Regions from separate parts of the Paenibacillus sp. N22P23 genome, predicted to be linked through region 2. Evidence: a T-box and tRNA genes for the amino acid it is inferred to sense, from the RefSeq annotation. Region 2 holds a T-box; the other holds one or more tRNA genes.

Region 1 (10,699 bases), on a different contig from region 2:
TTGTTCTGTTGTATCACTATCGTAGTAGCTATTGATGACTACTCCATTATTAAGGGCAAGCAAGCCACCTATTGTACCAATATCACTAGTCACACTTCCCGTGGCGTAGCTATTACTAATTGTTCCATTATTACTACCAGCCAACCCGCCAACAAAACGGTCACTACCATTCACACTTCCCGTGGCGTAGCTGTTGCTAATTGTACCATTATTTTCACCTACCAAGCCTCCGACAAGTTGACTACTACCATCCACACTCCCCATGGCGTAGCTGTTGCTAATTGTTGCTCCATTACCATTAATACCAACCAACCCGCCTACACCGAAACCACCACTCAAATCTCCACTTATGTGGCTGTTGCTGATTGATCCCCCATTCTCACCAACCAAGCCGCCTACGCGATTCATGTAACTCTGTATAATAATACCTTCAAGAATGATATTACTAATCGAACTAGTCGAACTAGTCGAACCGAATAGTCCTATATACTCAGAATTATTATTATTAATCGTTAGCCCCGTGATAATATAACCATTGCCGTCCATATTCCCTTGAAATCCTGTTATCGGTTCCCAGCCCGCACCGTCTTTGTAAGGACTGACATTCAAATCAATATCTGCTGTAAGCTTGAAATAAATGCCCGTGCCTAAGTAATTCCTCACATTATCGAGTTCAGCAGCAGTTGCAATCTGATAAGGATCAGCTTGTATACCCTGTCCTCCTGCGAAACCCGCCGCATACGCTTTGCCTCCCCCAGGCACAAGCAATCCGAACATTCCACCCATCACCATCGCCATCACTAGCATGATGGATATTCCTTTTTTCAACCTGCGCATGCCAATTCCTCCTAATTTAACCAAATCTAACTCACCAAATAAGCATAAATATAGCTCCTGCACACAAAAAAAGAGTCTTACGAAAGTTATAAAACCGCAGAAAAAGTCGAAAAAGCACCCACCCCGAGCTTCTTAAAGCTCCGGTTGAGTGCTTAGCTGTACATCTATTCGAGGAAAAGATCGTCATCTATGGCGCTATTAATTGCAGATCTCTTGCATGCGCAATCGCCTGCCCGCGCCGCTTAACTCCGAGTTTTCCATATATGCGGAACAAGTGGCTTTTGACCGTTCCTTCCGTTAATTTGAAATGATCAGCGATTTCCTTATTGGATAAACCTTCCGACAGCGCATGCAAAATCTCCATTTCACGATTGGTCAGTGGATCAATAAGCGTCTGAGCGGCTTTTGTGGATATAGCCTCAAAATCATGCTCCGAATCGTTTGTTTCGTTCACGAGAGCACGTGAATCCGTAAGCGACTTCATGTAAACCATGCGGGCCATCATCATATCCAGCACTTCCAGCCGCTCGTTTGTAAAAACGCTGGAAATAAGGTTATTCTCCAAAAATATGACGGATGGCAGCAATTGCCCCGGAAAAAGCACAGGCATACAAAGAATGGATAACGAATGGCTGCGGCGGATGTAAGGATCAGAGGCATAAGCGCTACGGGAGGCATCGGCAAGCACGATCGGTTCACCTGTTCTGACGACATAGCGAACGATAGTTGCTGCATATGAAACTTCTTCCAATGTATCGAACGCGCCGCCCGCTTCCGCTACTATGGCAAATTTGTCTTCCTGACAGCTCAATATGCACCCCTTCACGGCACCTGTATAACGGAGCGCCGCTTCGAGAAAACGAAGCATGAGCTCTCGGCTATCTGCTGCATCTGACCAGTCGGCAATTTGACGTATAACCTTTTCATCCCCTCTAAAGATCACCCTTTCGCGTATGGCTTCCTCCTGATCCTTGTCTGAAACAAACCCGTTACTCGCCTTCATCTCTGATCGTTCCGATGCTATCGCAACTTCCGCTTCTCCAACTCTAGCCAAGTCATTTTGCTGCACTGAAGCGGATGCAGGCAGCTCGGGGTATGCCCCTCTCAGCTTTCTCGCTTTGGCAGCAGCTCCCCATCGCCAATATGCGGCGTAGGCATCCGCCATTAGGACGCCTGCCCCGGTTATACTGCCTGCTTCTCTATAGAACATCGAAGCCCGCTCACAGGCGATCGCTTCCATCAACCCGTTCTCTTCTCTTCGCGCTGCCGCAATCGCGTCATCGTGTCCTTTTGCGGCAGCTATCCGATCTCCTTCGATCCACCGCAATTCAGCTGTGATGAGCAGGTAAGCGGAAGACTCTGATCCCAAATAGCCGGACCATTGCTTCATGGAACTCAGTTGCTTCATCAGCGTGGCACGAATGCCTTTACGCTCTTCCTGTGGTGCTTCCGCATAAAGGGCAGCTAGGGACAGCGACTCGTAAACATGCTGCTTGCGGGATTGAAGCGGGATTTTCTTGGTCTCGAATGAGTTGTAGCTGGAAATATTCACCCATTCAAGCGCTTTTCGGTAACGTTCTGCCAAATAATCCGTTTCCATTTTGCAGGTGCAGTAATGGAACACCTGATTTTTTCGGGACAAGTAAACCTGCTCCTCTTGCACCGGAAGACCGATCTCATCAAGAGCACCGGATTCACCCTGCATTTCCGCCATGTACATACGCGCAATACGAAATTGCATGAGCGTTTCTTTATCCAGCACTTGTCCGAATTTGTCTTCATAATCAGTCAAGAATGCAGACAAAGCATATATGTCGCCGGAATGGTTGAGAATGTGCAGCTCCATTGCATAGCCAACGAACGCACGATCGTTAGCTTCCAACCCATAACCTATCGATTTTTTAAAATAACTCACCGCCTCTTGCGGACTGCGATATTGAGCACCGAGACCCATGAGCAATTGAAGACGCCCCCTAATGAGAAAGCTTTCAAAGCCAATCGAAAGGCCATAAGCGATTTTCATTAATCGTGAACCGGTTGCGGAGCGTGGAGATGTAAAGGTAAGCATAATGCCGTATGAGCCAAGCATAAAGGTAAACGCTTCGTTGTTTCCTTGCTTCAGGCCATATCGGACAAACCTGCATCTCAACACAGCATTCAAGTCAGGATTTGTTACAAATACGGAAACCGACATCGCCATGAACAGATTCGACACTGCGCTATAGACGGGATCACGATTAATCGGCAAACCCGACAGTTCGTGACGCTTCCTATATAAGGCGAATTGTGTCAGGGCCAGATCTTTTAACAAATCAGCTTTAGAAGGTTTCACAGGTATTTCCCAGCCGAATTCTGCTAACGCCTGAAGCCCAATATTTACGGCTATCTCTTCTTTTCTTAAATAAGCATTCATTGCGATCCGAATCAGGTGAATGCGCGAACGTTCCACCAAGTCCTTGGTACGGGCCATCAACTGATCGAGCAGCTCTTCCGCACGATCTATGCGGCCGCACATATACTCGCATTCGGGCAGCTCTAGAAGTAAACGATAGGATAGCGAACCTGTTCCCTCCTCATTTTCCCCTATAAGGGTTAAACCCTTTTCCAAAAAATACACCGCAGCCGTAAATGCCGTAGAAGCTTTGGACTTCAACCCCGCCTGAAGATTATAGGCAGCCAGCTCTCTTTGCTCAGTCTCATCCACCATTTCAGCGGAACCGAGATTCAAGTGATACACGATATCAAAGATCGATTCGTCTTTCTGGTCGATTTCGCGGCCTTGCATCACGCGCCCGATCCGTAGATGCAAGGCTGCTTTATCCGATTCGGGGATGGTTCGATAAGCCACCTGCTGCACGCGATCATGCAAAAAAGTATAAAAACGATCTTCTGCATCTGCTTCCGATTCATCCGTGTCATCCTCGCGCAATATCAAACCTTCTTTCTCGGCTGGGAGCACAAAATTGCGCGCGTCAGACAAGGACAGTTCGCTTACTTGCGCAATCATTGCTAAGCGGAAGCGGTACCCAATGGCTCCTGCTGCGCCGAGCAGCGCGACGGTTTGATGCGGAAGCATACGAAGTCTGGAACCAATTAAATGAAGAATGTCAGGAACTTCAGGCATTTGATTAACCGCATCAGCATCCCAAACCCAGACAGATTGTTCCTCGTCATAATAAAGCTTTTTCTCACGAAACAGGCCGTCCAGAAAACGATGCAAATAAAGCGGATTGCCGCCTGTTCTTTGATATAGAGGCTCTGCTAGCAACCGAACGCGATCCGTATTCTCGTTAAGTACGCAAGAAGTGAATCTCTTAACGTCGGTGTAGGACAAAGGGTTGAGCGTTATATGTCGCACCCGCAGCAGCGCTTCTTCCTTAGTCAAGGAAAGCGCATGTTCAATCCATAAAGCTGCCGCAGCATGATCCTCTCCATGTTCAGTCAAGCACAGCGCCGTTTCCTCTCGGAAACCACCTACAACTAATAATCCATGTAAAGTCTGGTCATGTACGAACGCCCTAAGGACATCTATTGTAGCCGGATCGGCCCATTGAAGATCGTCAAGAAATATAACGAGCGGATGTTCTTTGCTGCAAAAATTCTTAATAAACAAAGGAAACAATCGGCGAAAACGAATAGCAGCTTCAGCAGGAGGCAGCTGTTCCACGGAAGGAAAGTCACCAAGCAGCGCTGCTGCTTCCGGTAGAAGCTCTGTAATTACACCTGCTCCTTGACCTAAATCCTCTGCTAATTGAGCCTTCAATTTCGCAACTCTTTCAGTGGGTTCACTCCAAATTTGCCGAAGCAATTTGCGAAGCGCTTGAAGGAGCGGTGAGAACGGAATATCCCGATTCATCAGATCGCATTTGCCCGCAATGAACTGTCCGCCCACATTGATAACCGGCATTTGAAGCTCGCGGATAAGCGCCGTTTTACCAACGCCCGCCCTACCCGTAACGATCACGAACGCTGTTTCGCCAGCACGAACCTGTTCGAAAGCCGCTTGCAGTTCTTCTTCTTCCTTCTCACGGCCGAAGAGAGTCCCCGGAAGTTTGAACCGACTTCTCTCATCTATGCAAGCAATCTCAAACTCGGTAATGATCCCCGTATCTTCCAGCAAGAACCGGCATTGTTTTAAATCCGCCAGCAGCCCGTATGCATGTTGATAACGCTCCTCAGGTGTTTTTGCTAAGAGCTTCATGATGATGCGGCTCAAGGAAACCGAAATCTCTGGATGCAGCTCGCTTAGCGGCTTTGGCACAATGGCAAGATGCGCATGCACCCAATCTTCCTCACTCTGCGCCTGAAACGGCAAATGTCCTGCAAGCATCTCGTAATACATGACGCCCAGCGCATACAAATTGCTGCGCTCGTCAGGCGTACGATTGATCCTGCCTGTTTGTTCAGGCGATAAATAGGCGAAATCCAGTGTACCGTTCTCTTCAAGAACCGCTGCATCCAGTTCCGACTGCATGCGAATGCAAGCCGGACTCAAATGACCAACCACCCCGTCTCGCTTATGTGCCGCAAGAACCACTTCTGCCAATGCGATTGATATATATATGAAGGATGACACTTCCATGCTCGTCCCATCTAGTAATTCCTTGAGTAGCGTATCCTCACTTAATGTCATGTTGTCCAAGCCTCCATATGAAACTATCATGCGTCCTAAATATTTATTCCTATTATAACTTCAGTGTTTCTCCATGTACAAAGATTTCCACGACTGTATTCGGCTGTCATTGCATTCGTATAGGTCATTGAAAACAGAGCAAATAATCGCCTTGCCCCTTTGTACAATGGCACGCCGATCAGTGTAACAAACGCGATGATGATCAAAGCGATCGCGGTTAAAGCAGGAATGATCGACAGTGCGATCATGGCTGAAAGCTTCACGATCATGGGGCAAGCGTCAGCACCCGTGGCGAATCCGCCAGGCGGAGCGGTAGCGTCTGGCACAGGAGTGACATTATCGACGACGACTGTCGGAGTGGCTGTCTATTATACGACAGATAGCGGCACGCCGACGATCGACAGCACGTTATACAGCGGCACGCCGATTCACGTAACGAGTGCGATGACGATTAAGGCAATCGCAGTAAAAGCAGGTATGACCAACAGTGCGGTCATGGCTGAAAGTTATACGATCCAAGCGGCGAGTGAAGATTCGCCTAATACAGCGGGAACTGCTCCGAGCACCCCAGAGCAGCATGTAGACAAAGGGGTTCAAGTGCTCGTTAACGGCAAAGCAGAAAATGCGGGTACCGCAACAACGGAGACTGTGAACGGACAATCGGTAACAACGATTGTATTAGATCCGGAGAAGCTGGAAAATAAACTTGCGGCTGAAGGTGATCATGCTGTCATTACGATACCGGTGAATACGCAATCCGATGTAGTCATCGGCGAGTTGGAAGGTCAAATGGTCAATAACATGGAGCAGAAGCAGGCTGTTGTCGAAATCAAAACCGAACAAGCGTCTTATAAACTACCAGCGCAGCAAATAAACATTCATGCGATAACGGAGCAGTTTGGAGCAAGCGTAGAGTTTCAAGATATTAAAATAAGAATTGAAATCGCAAACCCTACTGCCGACACGGTGAAGTTTATGGAAAGCTCGGTTGAAAACGGCAAGTTCGAAATTGTTGTGCCGCCGTTGAATTTCACTGTCACGGCTGTCTATAGGGACAAGACGATTGAAGTTTCCAAGTTCGATGCATACGTGGAAAGAACGATTGCGATTCCAGATGGCGTGGATCTTAACAAGATTACAACGGGCGTTGTCATTGACCCTGATGGAACTGTACGCCATGTACCAACGAAAATTGTTGTCATCGACGGCAAGTACTATGCGCAAGTAAACAGCTTAACGAACAGTACTTACTCTATCGTATGGCATCCGCTTACGTTCCAAGACGTTGAGCAGCATTGGGCGAAGGATGCGGTGAACGATATGGGCTCCAGAATGGTCATCGAAGGAACAGGAGGGGGCTGTTTAATCCGAATGAAGCGATGACGCGCGCAGAGTTTGCAGCAGTGATCGTAAGAGGCTTGGGGCTAAAGCTGGCACATGGTGCGAACTCATTTGCTGATATGAAGTCAGCAGATTGGTACAGCAGTGTGGTTCAAACCGCCGCCGCCCACAAATTGATCAACGGGTTCGAGGATGGCACGTTCCGTCCATTGGATACCATTACGCGCGAGCAGGCCATAACCATTATCGCGAAGGCGATGAAAGTGACAGGATTGCAAGCCCAGCTGAAAACCAAAGAAGCTGCTCAGCTGCTGAGTCCGTTTACGGACGCGAGCAGTGTGTCGGAATGGGCGAAGCTCGGTTTAGCCGACTGCTTGCAAGCCGGGATCGTATACGGTGGCAACGATGCGCAGCTTAAGCCGGGAGCTTCTATCACAAGAGCGGAAGTAGCTGCCATTATACAGAGACTTCTTAAGAAGTCTGATCTGATTTATCATCAAAAAGGTTACTCTAGCCGGTTCACTGTATGCACCAGCGGGTAACCTTTTTTACAATGGCTGTTCATTTTGAAGCTATTGCATGCATCCGATTTCATCTGCTTGTGTAAAACACCGAGAAAACCGTTGTTATGCGATAAACTTATGTTGGAGCCTAGGGGGTTGTCCGAATCCTGATTTAAATGGCTGACGAAGCTTAATCGACGAGGACTTTTAGCGGTAGATTCAGACGCCGTGCTCCTCCACTCTGTTCCGTCCGCGCGGGCGAACCCTGAGGGGTTCTCACCCCGTGATCCATACAAAAAACCACGATCCCGAAGGAACGTGGTTTCTATTGTATGGAGCCTAGGGGGATCGAACCCCTGACCTCTTGCATGCCATGCAAGCGCTCTCCCAGCTGAGCTAAGGCCCCGTATAAAAAGTTGAAGACAAAGCAGATTATATCACGCTTTCATCCTCGAGAACAAGCCCTTTCACAAAAGAAATAGAAGCTCCGACTCATCGAAGCTTCTTCCCTCCACTCTACTTCTTGCTTTCAGCCAGAATATAGTCTACCAGCTCATCCAACGGAACCGTCGCCAGACCAATCGCGGTATCTGTGCAGCCATAATAGATATAGAGCAAGCCATCTTTCACCACGTTTGCTGTCGGGAAAACAACATTCGGGATGAACAGACCGAATTTCTCGTAATACTCTTCCGGCTCCATAATAAAGCCCGGTGCGCGAGCGACCACTTTCTCCGGATGCTCCAGATCAAGCAGCATTGCGCCAACACGGTAGATATGGTCTGGCCCTACGCCATGATAGAGCGTCAGCCAGCCTTTATCGGTCTTAATCGGCGGTGTGGAACCTCCGATTTTCTTATATTCCCATTCCTGTTCCACGGTCGCAATCAGAATCGGATCCTCCCAATGGATCATATCCTCGGAATAGGAGATCCACATCGCCGGCTTCTCTGTGCCGTATTCTTCGCCGATGTACTCTTCCGGACGACGAAGTAAAGCATATTTTCCGCCGATTTTCTCCGGGAACAGAATATTATCGCGATCATTGATTTCAAGCGGCGTTGTATCGCATAGGAACTCCCAGTTGATCAGGTCCTTCGATGTTGCAATGGACGAACGAGTCAGCCAATCCTCCGGTTTGCCCCAGCCGTTCGGATACTCAGGCTTAGAGTTGTTCGGGAGGCCTACGCCTGTAGGATAATAGCTCATCGAGCATGGACGAAGCGCATAGTTCATATAGTACGTGTCGTCAAATTTCACGACGCGTGGATCTTGTATGCTGCCATACGGGAAGCCGAACTGCTCCGGGTGAATAACCGGCGTATCCTGCACGTGACGGAAGTTGATGCCGTCATCACTTTCGAGTAAACCCAAGAAACATTGAAACGGATCCAGACTGCCAGCTGTCCGCTCAATCATATAAAATTTATCGCCTTCGATAATAACAGCCGGGTTAAATACCGTCGCTTGGCGCCAGTCGTACAGACCGGGCGTGACGATAGGGTTTGCCTCGCAGCGCGTAATCTTCATCCTGGATCAACCTCTTTCTTGATGAGCTGAATGCGAATACTTCTTCTACCATTCGCAAATGTCACCCCACTATATCACGCCGAACATACCGTGTGAACCGGTTTCGGGCAAGTTCAAACCAAAACAAACCCTATTCAAACATTTTTCCCCCTATTCCATATCCAATCGCTTCTGACTACCGTTCAATCGAAAACCAGCTATAAAAAAGACACTGCAGCAACTTCCCCCGCAGTGTCTCATGTATCACAATCGTATTCGATAAATTTTTCCGTATCGTTATCTTCCATTCCGCTCCCTCAAATCGAAGCTTCGATCTCTTGCAACGCCCTTCGAATCATTCGGATGTGATTCCATTCTTCGCTCTGCGTTTCATGCAGCTCTGTCAGCCTTCTCTTCAGCTCAGTATGCTCATAACGCGAGAAATAATGCTTCAGCTGCTTCGAAATCTCGAGCAACATGGCCAGCGCTGCCGTTTCCCTAGAAACAGGACCATCTTCGAGCAGCTCTGCGCGAAGGTGCTGAATCATGCGATCTTTATGTTCGGTTATGGTGATATATCGCCGATAGGGGAAAATATAAAGGAATTTCTTCTTGTTTATCGCGAGGTCCCCCTCGTCAAACAACGAATTTGTCAGCGAACCGAACATAGCTTGCCGCGGTCTGACACGTGAGTAGAAATAAATAATCCAGCCCTTTAATTTCTTCGGCTTACGGGCGTTTCGGATTAGTTCCACCAGCGAGGTTGAGCTATGATCCAGGAGGCCGTTTACACCGTTGTCCACCACATGCAGATACCCTTTAGCATCCACCAGCAGCCGATCATCCATAATCAGTTCCATAATGGCAGCGCCAATCACGTAAATCTCCATATAGCTTCGACCTAATCCGTAAATACCTCGTGCAGGGAGATCAGCAGCTACGATAGCAAATTGCTCTGCAAGTCCAAACTCGCGGTTCAATTAAATCCCTCCCTCCGTACAGGCGACTTCTTCCTTACATAGAAAATAGCACATTCTCCCTTCACCGTACATCCTAATCATCCACGCTGAATGAAACAATAAACCAAAAAAGCCTGCAAACCACGAAGATCGCGGTGCAGGCTTCTAACGCTCGTCCAATCCAACTTAGCTGAGCGGATGTTTGTTCAGCAAGCTGTTCAATTCCTTCATAAACATGTCAATATCCTTGAACTGGCGGTACACCGACGCGAATCGAACATAAGCCACTTCATCAACCGGATACAGCTGTGACATAACGAGCTCACCGATTTCACGGCTCTCCACCTCAGCTTGTGCCGTTGTGCGAAGTTCCTTCTCTGCCTCGGATACGATAATTTCCAGTTGATCCACGGATACGGGACGTTTCTCGCAGGCCCTTATAAGACCGCGTAAAATTTTGTCGCGGCTGAATTCTTCCCGACTGCCGTCTTTCTTAATCACGATCAAAGGCGTTTCTTCCACCATCTCGAAGGTCGTGAACCGCCGCGTGCATTTCTCGCATTCACGGCGACGGCGTATCGATTTATTTTCGTTAGCGGGTCTGGAATCGAGCACTTTCGTCCCAGCATAATCGCAATACGGACATTTCATCGTCTTTATTCCTCCGTCTACATGCATAGTGAATACGAAATAGCACGCTATTTATCGTTTCCCAATCGTTACCTGTAATGAAAAATGATCTAACGCACATAATACTGTTACCAACCGCAAGGAGGTGAACGACAAATGGCCAACAACGGTAGCAGTCAACTCGTTGTACCACAAGCAGGTGCTGCATTAGACCAAATGAAATATGAGGTCGCACAAGAGCTGGGTATCTCCCTTCCACAAGATGGATACTACGGTAACATCACAAC
Region 2 (10,699 bases):
TATGGAATGTCTGTTGTTAACCTGTGATGGTGTTTGAACAGTGTTCCACTGACAGCAAGTATTTTACTATTCTAAGGACAACGATTGTTCTGGTAGGTATAGAGGGGTTATTAATGATGCAAGAAAACTTTTGGCGCGATTTACCACGACCTTTTTTTGTACTAGCACCTATGGAAGATGTGACAGATGTTGTGTTTCGCCATGTGGTAAGTGAGGCAGGCAGACCGGATGTGTATTTTACGGAGTTTGCGAATACGGAGAGTTATTGTCATCCAGAGGGGAACAAAAGTGTACGTGGGCGCTTGACTTTTACCCCAGATGAACAGCCCATTGTAGCACATATCTGGGGAGATAAGCCGGAATTTTTCCGTGAAATGAGCATCGGCATGGCGAAAGAAGGATTCAAAGGCATCGATATTAATATGGGTTGTCCAGTGGCGAATGTAGCAGAGAATGGGAAGGGCAGCGGCCTGATCTGCCGTCCTGAAATCGCAGCGGATATCATCCAAGCCGCTAAAGCCGGGGGACTGCCTGTCAGTGTAAAAACAAGGCTCGGTTTTAGTGACCTAAACGAATGGCGTGACTGGTTAACCCATATTTTGAAACAAGACATTGTTAATCTGTCCATTCATCTTCGGACAAGAGAGGAAATGAGCAAAGTAAAAGCTCATTGGGAACTGATTCCGGAGATTAAGAAGCTTCGTGATGAGGTGGCGCCAGATACACTTCTGACCATTAACGGGGATATCCCTGACCGTCAGACCGGCCAGCAGCTTGCAGAGCAATACGGTGTCGACGGTATTATGATTGGACGCGGTATTTTTCAAAATCCATATGCATTTGAGAAAGAGCCGAAGGAGCACAGCAGTGCGGAATTGCTTGATCTGCTGCGGCTCCATCTGGATCTGCATGATCAATACTCAGCAGAGGAACCACGTTCGTTTAGTGCGCTTACCCGTTTCTTCAAAATCTATGTCCGTGGGTTTCGAGGGGCAAGTGAACTCAGAACCAGCTTGATGAACGCCAAATCAAAAAGTGAAGTGCATGTATTGCTGAATAAATTTGGAAGCAAGGAGCATGATGAGGCTGAGGAACATGGAAATTAGATGGGTAAGGGTCCACCAGACAATTGGATAGGGTAGAATATTTAAGAAAGCTGATGGTAGAATCGACAGACTTATACCATATAAAAAAGTGGAATTAATTGACAGAGCAAGTTGAGTGTGATAGCATTGGTTTAACTTAAAACGAAAAGGCTATGATGAGAAATAGTAGCTATTAGGGATCTCACAGAGAGAAGATGGTTGGTGCGAATCTTCATTGATCTAATAGTGAAGCAGTCTCGGAGCTGTGAACCGAACAGAGGAATCTTAGTAGGCTTCAACGGAGTTTCACCGTTATTCAGGAAACAATATCGGAGATATCCCGTATTGATAGAGTGCAGAGAAATCTGAATTTAGGTGGTAACACGGACATAATAGTTCGCCCTAAGTTGACAAGAAATATGTCAGCTTAGGGCTTTTTTGTTTTATTTCTTCTCGTTTGAATATTCGCAAAATAATTTTCTGAGAATAATTAATAATTGAATGGAGGTATTGAGCATGGTGAAAATGACACCAGATGAGTTAAGAAAATCATATATTGATTTTATGAAAGGAATAGGGGCAAGCCAAGTGCCCTCTTCTAGCTTGTTACCAGAAAATGATCCCTCAACGTTGTTTACAGGAAGTGGAATGCAACCTATGGTTCCATATTTATTGGGGGAAAAGCATCCGATAGGTAATGAGATTGCTAATATTCAGAAGTGTTTAAGGACAGTGGATATTGATGAAGTAGGAGATACGTCGCATCTGACATTTTTTGAAATGATAGGTCGATGGGAGTTTAAAGCAAATGAAAATAACTATAAGAAAAAGCAAATCGATGCCATTTGGAATTGGCATATTATCGAATTAGGAATTGATCCTGGCAGGCTGTATATCAGTGCTTTTATAGGAAGTGTTGATTTGAATATACAGAAAGATACGGAAGCCATTCAAATCTGGTCAGAAAAATATAAATCAGTTGGTATAGAACCTATCATTGAAGATGATCCCTATCAATATGGGGCATCTAGAGGTGGAAAAATATTCTTATACGATGAAAAAGAAAATTGGTGGAGTCGAGCCGGAAGTCCATTGGATATGCCTGTTGGTGAACCGGGTGGGCCTGATAGTGAAATGTTCTATGATCTTGAACCAGGCGGTGATTCACTGGATCATCCTGCTTCTGTAAGCGAGAGGTTTTTAGAAATTGGGAACAACGTATTTATGTGTTACAAAAAAGAAGACACCGGATTTGTGAAAATGCAAAATCCCAACATTGATTATGGAGGCGGATTAGAAAGGGTTGCAACAGCCCTTAATGGTGACAAGGATATTTATAATACGGCTTTCTTCCTTAATCCCAAGAAAAAATTGATGGAGTTAAGTGGTAAACAATATACTGACGATTTAAAGTCGTTTAGAATCATACTTGATCATGTGAGAGCGGCTACTTTTCTAATTAATGATGGTGCGGAGCCAGCTAATAGTGATGCAGGGTATATAACAAGAAGGTTATTAAGAAGGGCGATTCGTGCAGGTAAAAAAATAGGTATACAAGGAAGTTTTGTGGGTGAGTTGTCTGAAGTTTATATAGATGAAGCAACAGCTTATGAAGATTTGATCGGTAATAAAAAGAAAGTTATCGAAATAGTAAATAAGGAAGAAAATCTTTTCTATAGAACTTTACAGCAAGGAGAATTTGAAATACAAAAACATCTTAAGAATAAGGGTAAAGTTACAGGTGCAGATGCCTTTTATTTTTACGAAACATATGGGTTTCCCTTGGAGTTGACGGAAGAGTTTCTAACTGAAAGTGGATATAGCATGGAGGACAAGGCGTCTTATATAGAGGCGGCAAAGAAACATGCTGAAAAGAGCAGAACTGCTTCTGCGGGTAAATTTAAAGGTGGATTAGCTGAACATTCAACAGAAACAACAGCGCTGCACACGGTATCTCATTTATTACTTGCTGGTTTAAGGGAAGTTTTAGGTGATCATGTTCATCAACAAGGAAGTAATATTACTTCAGAACGATTACGGTTTGACTTCAACCATGATGAAAAACTTACGCCAGAGCAAATAGCTGAGGTGGAAAAGTATGTGAATGATGCGATTTCATCAAAAGCAGTTACCTATATTTCAGAGCTGCCTAAAATTGAGGCGAAAGAAAGTAATGTTGAAGGGAATTTTTGGGATAAATATCCGGATATCGTTAAGGTGTATACAATCAAAGATAACGAAGGGAAAGTTTGGAGTCGAGAAGTATGTGGAGGACCTCATGTAGAAGATACAGCAAACTTAGGAAAGTTCAGTATTAAAAAAGAACAATCTTCTGCTGCTGGAGTTAGAAGGATTAAAGGAGTAATTAATAAATATTTCCAGAACGCGGAACAATAGCTGATGTTTTAGGATTGCTATTTGTAACAACGTTATGAGTTGCACGGGAATCCAGGCAGAATAATGTAGCGAAACATTAAGTAGTTGGCAACGTATTGAGTTATACCTACATCTTTTGGAAAGTCGTTGTATGAGGCGAAACTGTCACAGCAGTAAAGCTTTGGAATGAAATTAAGAAGCGGAGTGATTATTTGAAAATGAAAGATGACGGAAATGGTTCTTTCATAGGCCTTGGAATTGCTTTAGGTGCCGCTTTTGGTTCCGCTTTTGGTGTCGCATTTGGAGCAGTATTCGGTAATGTAGGTCTTGGAATTGTATATGGAACTTCATTTGGAATTGTAGTCGGATTAGCAGTCGGTATTTTTAGAAATAACAAAAACAAGTGAAAACGCTCGATTACGTTAACGGAGAACGATAGCACAATAGAACGACGGCAGCTGGATTGTTTACCGGCTGCCGTTTGTCATTGAAGTAACGGGCAGGATAGTTTAAAAACTTTGACGAATACTTCATACGCGAAGAGTTTGCGAAATTCGTTGATTAGTTAACATCAGAGATTATTACGAAATGAGGAAAACGAATGAACATATTTGATGCAATTCAATTAAATAGTGTCCATGAATTTAATGATTATATTGAATCAAATTGCGATTTAAACGTACAAGATGACGATCAAAGGACACCCTTGATTATCTCAGTCATCGAAGGAAACTTAGAATTTACACAATCTATTCTGCAAAAAAAAGTGAGAATAAATCATCAAGATAACCTTGGTTTAACTGCCTTACATTATGCGTGCCAAAATAATCATATAGACGTTGTGAGGCTACTGTTAAAGTACAATACCGAGATAAATATCAAAGATATTCATGGAAATAATTCTTTATTTAAAGCAGTATTCAATTCGCGAGGGAATGGCGAAATTATTAAATTGCTTATAATGAATGGTGCAGATCAACATTCTAAAAATAATTATGACGTATCACCTTTGGATCTTGCAAAAACAATAGGAAATTATGAAGTCAGTAAGTATTTCTAACGAATATGGAGTCAGCACCCATTGGGACTTTCATTACGCTAACGGGAGACTCTAGTTCAATAAAGATTACGAATAGGAAGCCGGGTGAGTTTAATTGCAGCTACATGAAATGATAAACGAAATAAAGACAAAAGAGGATTTACTCAAGTTCCTTTCTGCATTTAGGAAGGACTTGGTTATAAATAGGGAAAATTGGGAAAATCCAACATTAGAGAGTTACCTTGAAGCGATGGAAGCATGGATAGAAGGAATGGAAAGGTACTATGTAAACACTAATCAGTCCATACCAGAGCAACCAACGTGGAAAGTGTTAGCTGATATTTTATATGCGTCCAAAATTTATGAATAAAGTATCATCTATCGTGTTCCACTAATGGAACACGATAGATGAACGAAACAAGGAGCAGTTTGCCATCAGCAGCTGCTCCTTGTTTTCATTGAAGTAACGGGCAGGATAGTACAATCACTTCACTTTTCGGGTCAAAATACGCTATAATATCGTGGTATTTAAAGCAAAGATGAAATTTTGGAGGAAGTTAAAATGAATGAGGAGTTACAACGTACGTTAAGTGAGATAATTGAATCAGGTTCAAAAGCTAACCCCGCTGTGAATGTACTCATTAGTGATTATACTAAGTATCATGCTGTACTCGTAATTGTTGGTGGGGTATTGGTATCCCTGTTCGTATGGCTTAGTATCATTTTTTGGTCTAAACTTAATGGATCGCCTAAAATAAGAATCTGACAAATGTATTGCATCCGTTGCATGGGTTTTCAATGGTTGATTTTTCTTATAAAATACCCAATGAATTAACATATAATGACGAATTACGCTATGCGTTTAATGAATGGATACAATCAGGTAGTGGAAATATCCCTTCTATTCTTCAGGAAAAGATTGATAAACGCATTGAGTTTCATACTAAAAAAGCTATCGTTTGTGGAATCGTGTTGATACTATCTGTGGGACTTAGTGTGTATACTTGGAAAACATTGGTAAAAATGGCTAAATCAAATGATTCAAAATGGAGATTTAAAGAAATAGCCTACTTTGTTTTTGGGAATACCACGGTTGTTCTTTCTTTGTTAATGATGGTCATCGTAGTAGCAAATATGCAAGGAGCATTTGCGCCTATAACATTATTTATGATGAATTTGTTTAATAATTGAATGGATTGAAAGCACTTCATCACGGTACCCGTATGCGGGGAGACCTCAGTGACATTAAGCTAACGGGCACGATAGTTCAACCGATCTTGGAGCAGTATGCCAGTGGCAGCTGTTCTTTTTTCATTACGCTAACGGGCAGATTAGAGCAACATATTCTCGCCGTATTCGTAAGAGAATGTAAATATAACTTTGAAGGAGGTAACAATATTAAATCCAAACAAACTTTAATTATAACTCAGACATTCATAATTATTGCTTTGATTGTCTTCATTTTTGTGCTCGTAAATCAATCAAATAAAGTGAATGGCGATACTGCTACCAACTCAGTTATTTTTCATCTTGACAGAGCTGACCTAGAACGAGTTGATAAAATGGTAAATAGATTTAATGAGGGGCAGGGAGACAATCTAATGATTATAGAACCAGGAATGGATAGCGGGCCAGCCATTCATGACATAATTTCAAATGGTAAAGAAATAAAGTGGCTTGTTGATAATTCACGGGATCCGTGGTATCCAAACAACAAAATCAAGACTGAATATGTCTGTAAATCAATTCGAATACACGAAAGAGATAGTGATTTTATGGATGTTGAATTATCAAAATGTAATAATTACAAGGATGATGAACAACTTAGAATTCTTTCGTTTAGAAAAGAAAAGTTGTAGCTGGAAATGGATTAAATTCACAGGACTCGATAGCTAGATGAAAATAACAACGGGGCAGCCACTTCGGCATGCTCCATTTTTATATAAGAACTTTACAATTTGACGTAAGAGGAAATAAAACGGATTATATTGATTGACGGAGGTGTATCGCATGGCAGAATTTCAAAATTTCAAAAAAATTTTTCCTAAGAAAAATATTGAAATTAAAAAAGGTGACAATATTAAAATAACAGTTTGTGTTAATGATGAACTTCATGAATTTGTAACTGGAGCATTTGAATTTGATGTCATATTTAATAGTTGGGAGTATATGGTTAAGGGTAAGACGTTTAAACCGTTTAAACTAATTAATTATACTCGTGAAGGTAATAAGTTTGTGGTAGATTTAAAATTGGTTAGAAAAGCAAATGACACTGATGAGTTAACACTTTTATGCACCGATATATTGGATATTCTAAATCTTCATAACATATTTATTTCTAGTTTGAACATCGATGTATAATGACTTTAAGTTAACGAGGAGCGTTAGCTGAACAAACAAGGAGCAGTTTGCCGGCGGCAGATGCTCCTTGTTTCGTTAAAGTAACGGGCAGTTTAATTCAATCAATCTGTTTGAAGTTACTATTAACAAAAGGGGGATAGACTAATGAATGGTAATATCAAACCAACAGTCTATGAAGATGTAAACGAGGTCCTTAATTATTTCCTAACGAATATTCAGAGCATTACAGCAGAAAATTTTGTTGGCATGTATGTGATTGGCTCGCTTGCACTTGGAGATTTCAACCCAGTTAGCAGTGATATTGACTTTGTCATTGTGACTAATATTGATATTGGCGACACTCTCTTCAAAAGATTGAAAGATATACATGCTGAGTTTGCTTCCAGTAGTTCGCCCTGGGCTAATAAGATAGATGCGGTATACATTACTTTAAAAGCCTTTCGTAATGACAACTCGCCCTCAACACAGTATCCTCAAGTAGAACATGGGACTGAGTTATTCAAAAACTCTCTTGAAGATGGCTGGATCTTTCAGACATACACATTACGTGAAAATGGGATTGTCGTTTTTGGTACTGAACCATGCTCCTTTATTAATCCTATTGACCCTAAAGAAATGATACCTTCAGTAAAGGCTATTGCAGGATTGTGGCTCGAATGTGCCCAACGCGATTCTTCTTGGCAGGAATGGGTTAGAATTAGGAAATGGCAGGTTTTTGTTATACAAACTCTTTGCCGAATGCTTTACTCACTGCATACGGGTTCTGTAGCCTCAAAGCCTCTAGCTATAAATTGGGCTCGACACGAACTGGGCAAGCCTTGGGATTCGCTGATTACGCGTTCTTTATCATCGAAAGACGAGAATAGTAATATTACAAAGCGTGATATGGACGAAACAATTGATTTTATTCGATACACAGTTGAGAATGCTAAAGTAAATTGGTAATTACGCTAACGAGGAACGATAGAATAATTTAATCATTTATGCGGACAATAACCCAAACATTTACGGGGGAATCTGTCCATGTTAGTGAGAGGCGTTGTGATTTTCATAATCTTGTTAAGCTGCATTAATGTAATGAGTAAAGCCACAGCCTCCACGAGTTCAGGGATTACATTAATAGACGCTTTCCAGATCGGTCTTACTGAAGCAAGAAAATGGGATGCACAGGCGAGTCTAACCTTGATAACGAGTGTTGGTGACACAGGCCCAGCACCACCATCTACTCTTGGTAATGATGGCAAAAGAGAAGTTTGGAATTTGTTGTTCAGCAATGGTCAAAGAAACGAAACTTTTATCATTAACATAAAAAAAGGTAAGATTGCGATTACGCGAACTGTTCGAGAAGATATTCAAGACTTTGAAATTATCCCGCAAAAAGATCTCATACTTGATTCAACTAATATGGTGCAGATTGCTGTTAAAAACGGTGTCAAACCAGGGGAAGGATGGGCTAAAGGATATCATTTCAACGTTAGAAAAGATCACCGTGCCTTGTTTTTTGGAGTAGTTGGGCAGAACAAGTACGGTATGATGACGAAACTTTACATGGACAAGACAGGAAAGATTCTTGGTTCCGAAACAAAAAATGAAGAACTGAGATAACTTAGTTCATTAAACTAACGGGAGACGATAGTTCAACGAAACTTGGAGTAGTTGCCGCGGCAACTTGCTCCTATTTATCATTGAAGTAACGTGCAGAATAGTATAATCATTTCGCGAATACTCTGAAAGAGAGTAACGGAAAAACATCCTTTGAAACAAGAGTTTTAAATGAAGGAGGGATCTGAAGTGAAATTCCTATATGTGTTCCCTCATCCCGACGATGAATCGTTTGGAGCGGCATTAGCCATTAACCAGCAACTTGAACAAGGGCATGAAGTCTTTTTGCTGACGCTCACAAAAGGTGGATCTTCTACTCAAAGATTTCCGCTCGGACTAACTGTTGAGGAAATGGGAGAAGTTAGGTCTAAGCAATTACAGAACGCGGCAGCAACACTCGGCGTTAGTGGACTCAAAGTGCTTGACTTCCCAGATGGCGGGCTGGAACAATTGGATCCGCGCGTCATAGAACAAGCCATCGCTGAGCATATTAGAGAAATTCAACCAACTGTATTAGTAACATTACCAGTGCACGGAATCAGCTATCATCCTGATCATCTAACGAATCATTTCGTTGTCAAACGAGTTTTTGTTGATATGAAGGACAAGGGTTCGGATTATTTACAAAGGTTGGCTTTTATTACATTATCGAAGGAGATCGATTCAAAAGGAGGACCTCGCTTATTTATCTCACAAAAGGAGTGGATCGATTGCTTATTACCAATCCGTCCTCAAGATTTGGAAGCATTAACTCGAGCTCTTAGCTGTTATACTACCTCTCCGATTCCTGTTGCCGTTGTGGTTGACGTAGCAAAAACAGAGGGCAGTGTTGCTTTTGAATTGTTCGGAGAAGATTTCAAACCCGTTCTTCATGATTTGACACATGGTTTAACTGTCAGGTCTTAAGTTTCTCACTCCATTAACGAGGAACAATTATTGAGGAGTTGCTACGCGCGGCTCCTTTTTAATTTGTTGAAGAAACGAGGAACGATAGTTCAATAAGCATGAAGAATCGGCAGCCGGCATGGCTGCCGTTTTCTCAACTAACGAGCAGGTTAGTTTAATACGAAACTTAACTGAAATTGGTAATGAAAGACAAGCGACAAGGTATGCTGGCTTCATCCTAGATGAATATAAGGAAACAAGAGATCACCCGTAAAACTTTACTTTTAAATAAGCTAACGGAAACGATAGCTGAACGAATAAGGAGCAGTTTGCCGGGCAGCAGCTGTCCTTGTTTTTTTGAAGTAACGGGCAGTTTAACGCAACATTCACTTATTTTTCGCGTTTAATTCTAAGGAGTAATTGGTGATGAAAATAGTCGAGTTTTATTGAAAAGAGGGTACGCGGGAGGTCTTATAATTGGGTTTATCAATTCATTACGAAGGTACTGCATCATCATCTGATAGCGTAAGTAGCATACTCAACCGGGTAGAATTGTACTCTAATGAAAACAATTGGAAGATTGATGCTATAGATAAAAATAGTATAATTGTAATTCCACACCCTAAATGTGAATCGTTATCATTTGTTTTTAACGATAAGTTGAAATTCTCAGGCTGCACAAAGACTAGCTATGCACCTACGGAAATTCATGAGCAAGTTGTCAAATTGTTTTTAGAAATCAAGCCGCATTTCAAGAAACTTAAAATAGATGATGAAAGCGGCTATTGGGATGCATACCAAGATGTAATAAGAAATAAGCCCATAAGGGAAATTACAGACTTTCCTGTAGTTAGTGAAAGTGATGTGATAAAAGAAACATTATACCTGCCAGATAACTCTTTAAAGTGTGATTACGAATTTTGGAATTCCGACCCCTTATTTGCAAAACCACTTGTACTTCATTTACCTACAATTCGAAATAGAATGGCATATGACCTGACAAACGGTTCAAATTATGCCTTTGTAGTTCGAGACCTTCTTAAAGATTTAAGTTTAGATGGCTTTTTCACATGGGACCACGACTGGTTCAATGATGATTGTAATTATATAGTTGAATTATCTAAGTTGTGGGCTTGGAAAATGTCGGCAGGCAACCCCACAAACATAAAACGTAATAGGTGCATTGCATTCAGTTATGCAGTCGGAAAGGGCTGTTATGGACTAGAAAACGGCTTCTTCAATAAAACCCACCGTGATGCGTGGATAGCACTAGATATTTTGGAACAAGAAGAAATAGAAGCTTCACCATTGCGCAGTTTAGAAATTTTATATGCATTGTTTAACTTCTGTG

Evidence for each region. The T-box of region 2 lies ahead of AC506A_RS14955 (alanine--tRNA ligase). A T-box ahead of a tRNA ligase gene usually reads a tRNA of that ligase, here a tRNA-Ala.
Region 1: it encodes a tRNA-Ala, which carries the amino acid that the T-box ahead of AC506A_RS14955 (alanine--tRNA ligase) is inferred to sense. The anticodon was not compared.

The regions. Positions count from the first base shown of each region.
Region 1 is NZ_JBXENT010000004.1:1,921-12,619, forward strand. It holds partial or broken gene AC506A_RS18220 (beta strand repeat-containing protein) at 1-837, opposite strand, end outside; gene AC506A_RS18225 (helix-turn-helix transcriptional regulator) at 1,025-5,470, opposite strand; gene AC506A_RS18230 (chitobiase/beta-hexosaminidase C-terminal domain-containing protein) at 5,666-6,853, shown strand; gene AC506A_RS18235 (S-layer homology domain-containing protein) at 6,766-7,353, shown strand; tRNA gene AC506A_RS18240 (tRNA-Ala) at 7,648-7,720, opposite strand; gene AC506A_RS18245 (glycoside hydrolase family 130 protein) at 7,831-8,844, opposite strand; gene AC506A_RS18250 (GOLPH3/VPS74 family protein) at 9,141-9,803, opposite strand; gene nrdR (transcriptional regulator NrdR) at 9,969-10,433, opposite strand; gene AC506A_RS18260 (alpha/beta-type small acid-soluble spore protein) at 10,569-10,699, shown strand, end outside.
Region 2 is NZ_JBXENT010000002.1:983,688-994,386, reverse strand. It holds gene AC506A_RS14960 (tRNA dihydrouridine synthase) at 117-1,106, shown strand; T-box leader at 1,250-1,493, shown strand; gene AC506A_RS14955 (alanine--tRNA ligase) at 1,602-3,482, shown strand; gene AC506A_RS14950 (hypothetical protein) at 3,680-3,868, shown strand; gene AC506A_RS14945 (ankyrin repeat domain-containing protein) at 4,063-4,521, shown strand; gene AC506A_RS14940 (DUF7660 family protein) at 4,631-4,870, shown strand; gene AC506A_RS14935 (hypothetical protein) at 5,299-5,691, shown strand; gene AC506A_RS14930 (DUF4362 domain-containing protein) at 5,688-6,359, shown strand; gene AC506A_RS14925 (hypothetical protein) at 6,511-6,861, shown strand; gene AC506A_RS14920 (aminoglycoside adenylyltransferase domain-containing protein) at 7,006-7,806, shown strand; gene AC506A_RS14915 (hypothetical protein) at 7,885-8,466, shown strand; gene AC506A_RS14910 (PIG-L deacetylase family protein) at 8,653-9,369, shown strand; gene AC506A_RS14905 (hypothetical protein) at 9,826-10,699, shown strand, end outside.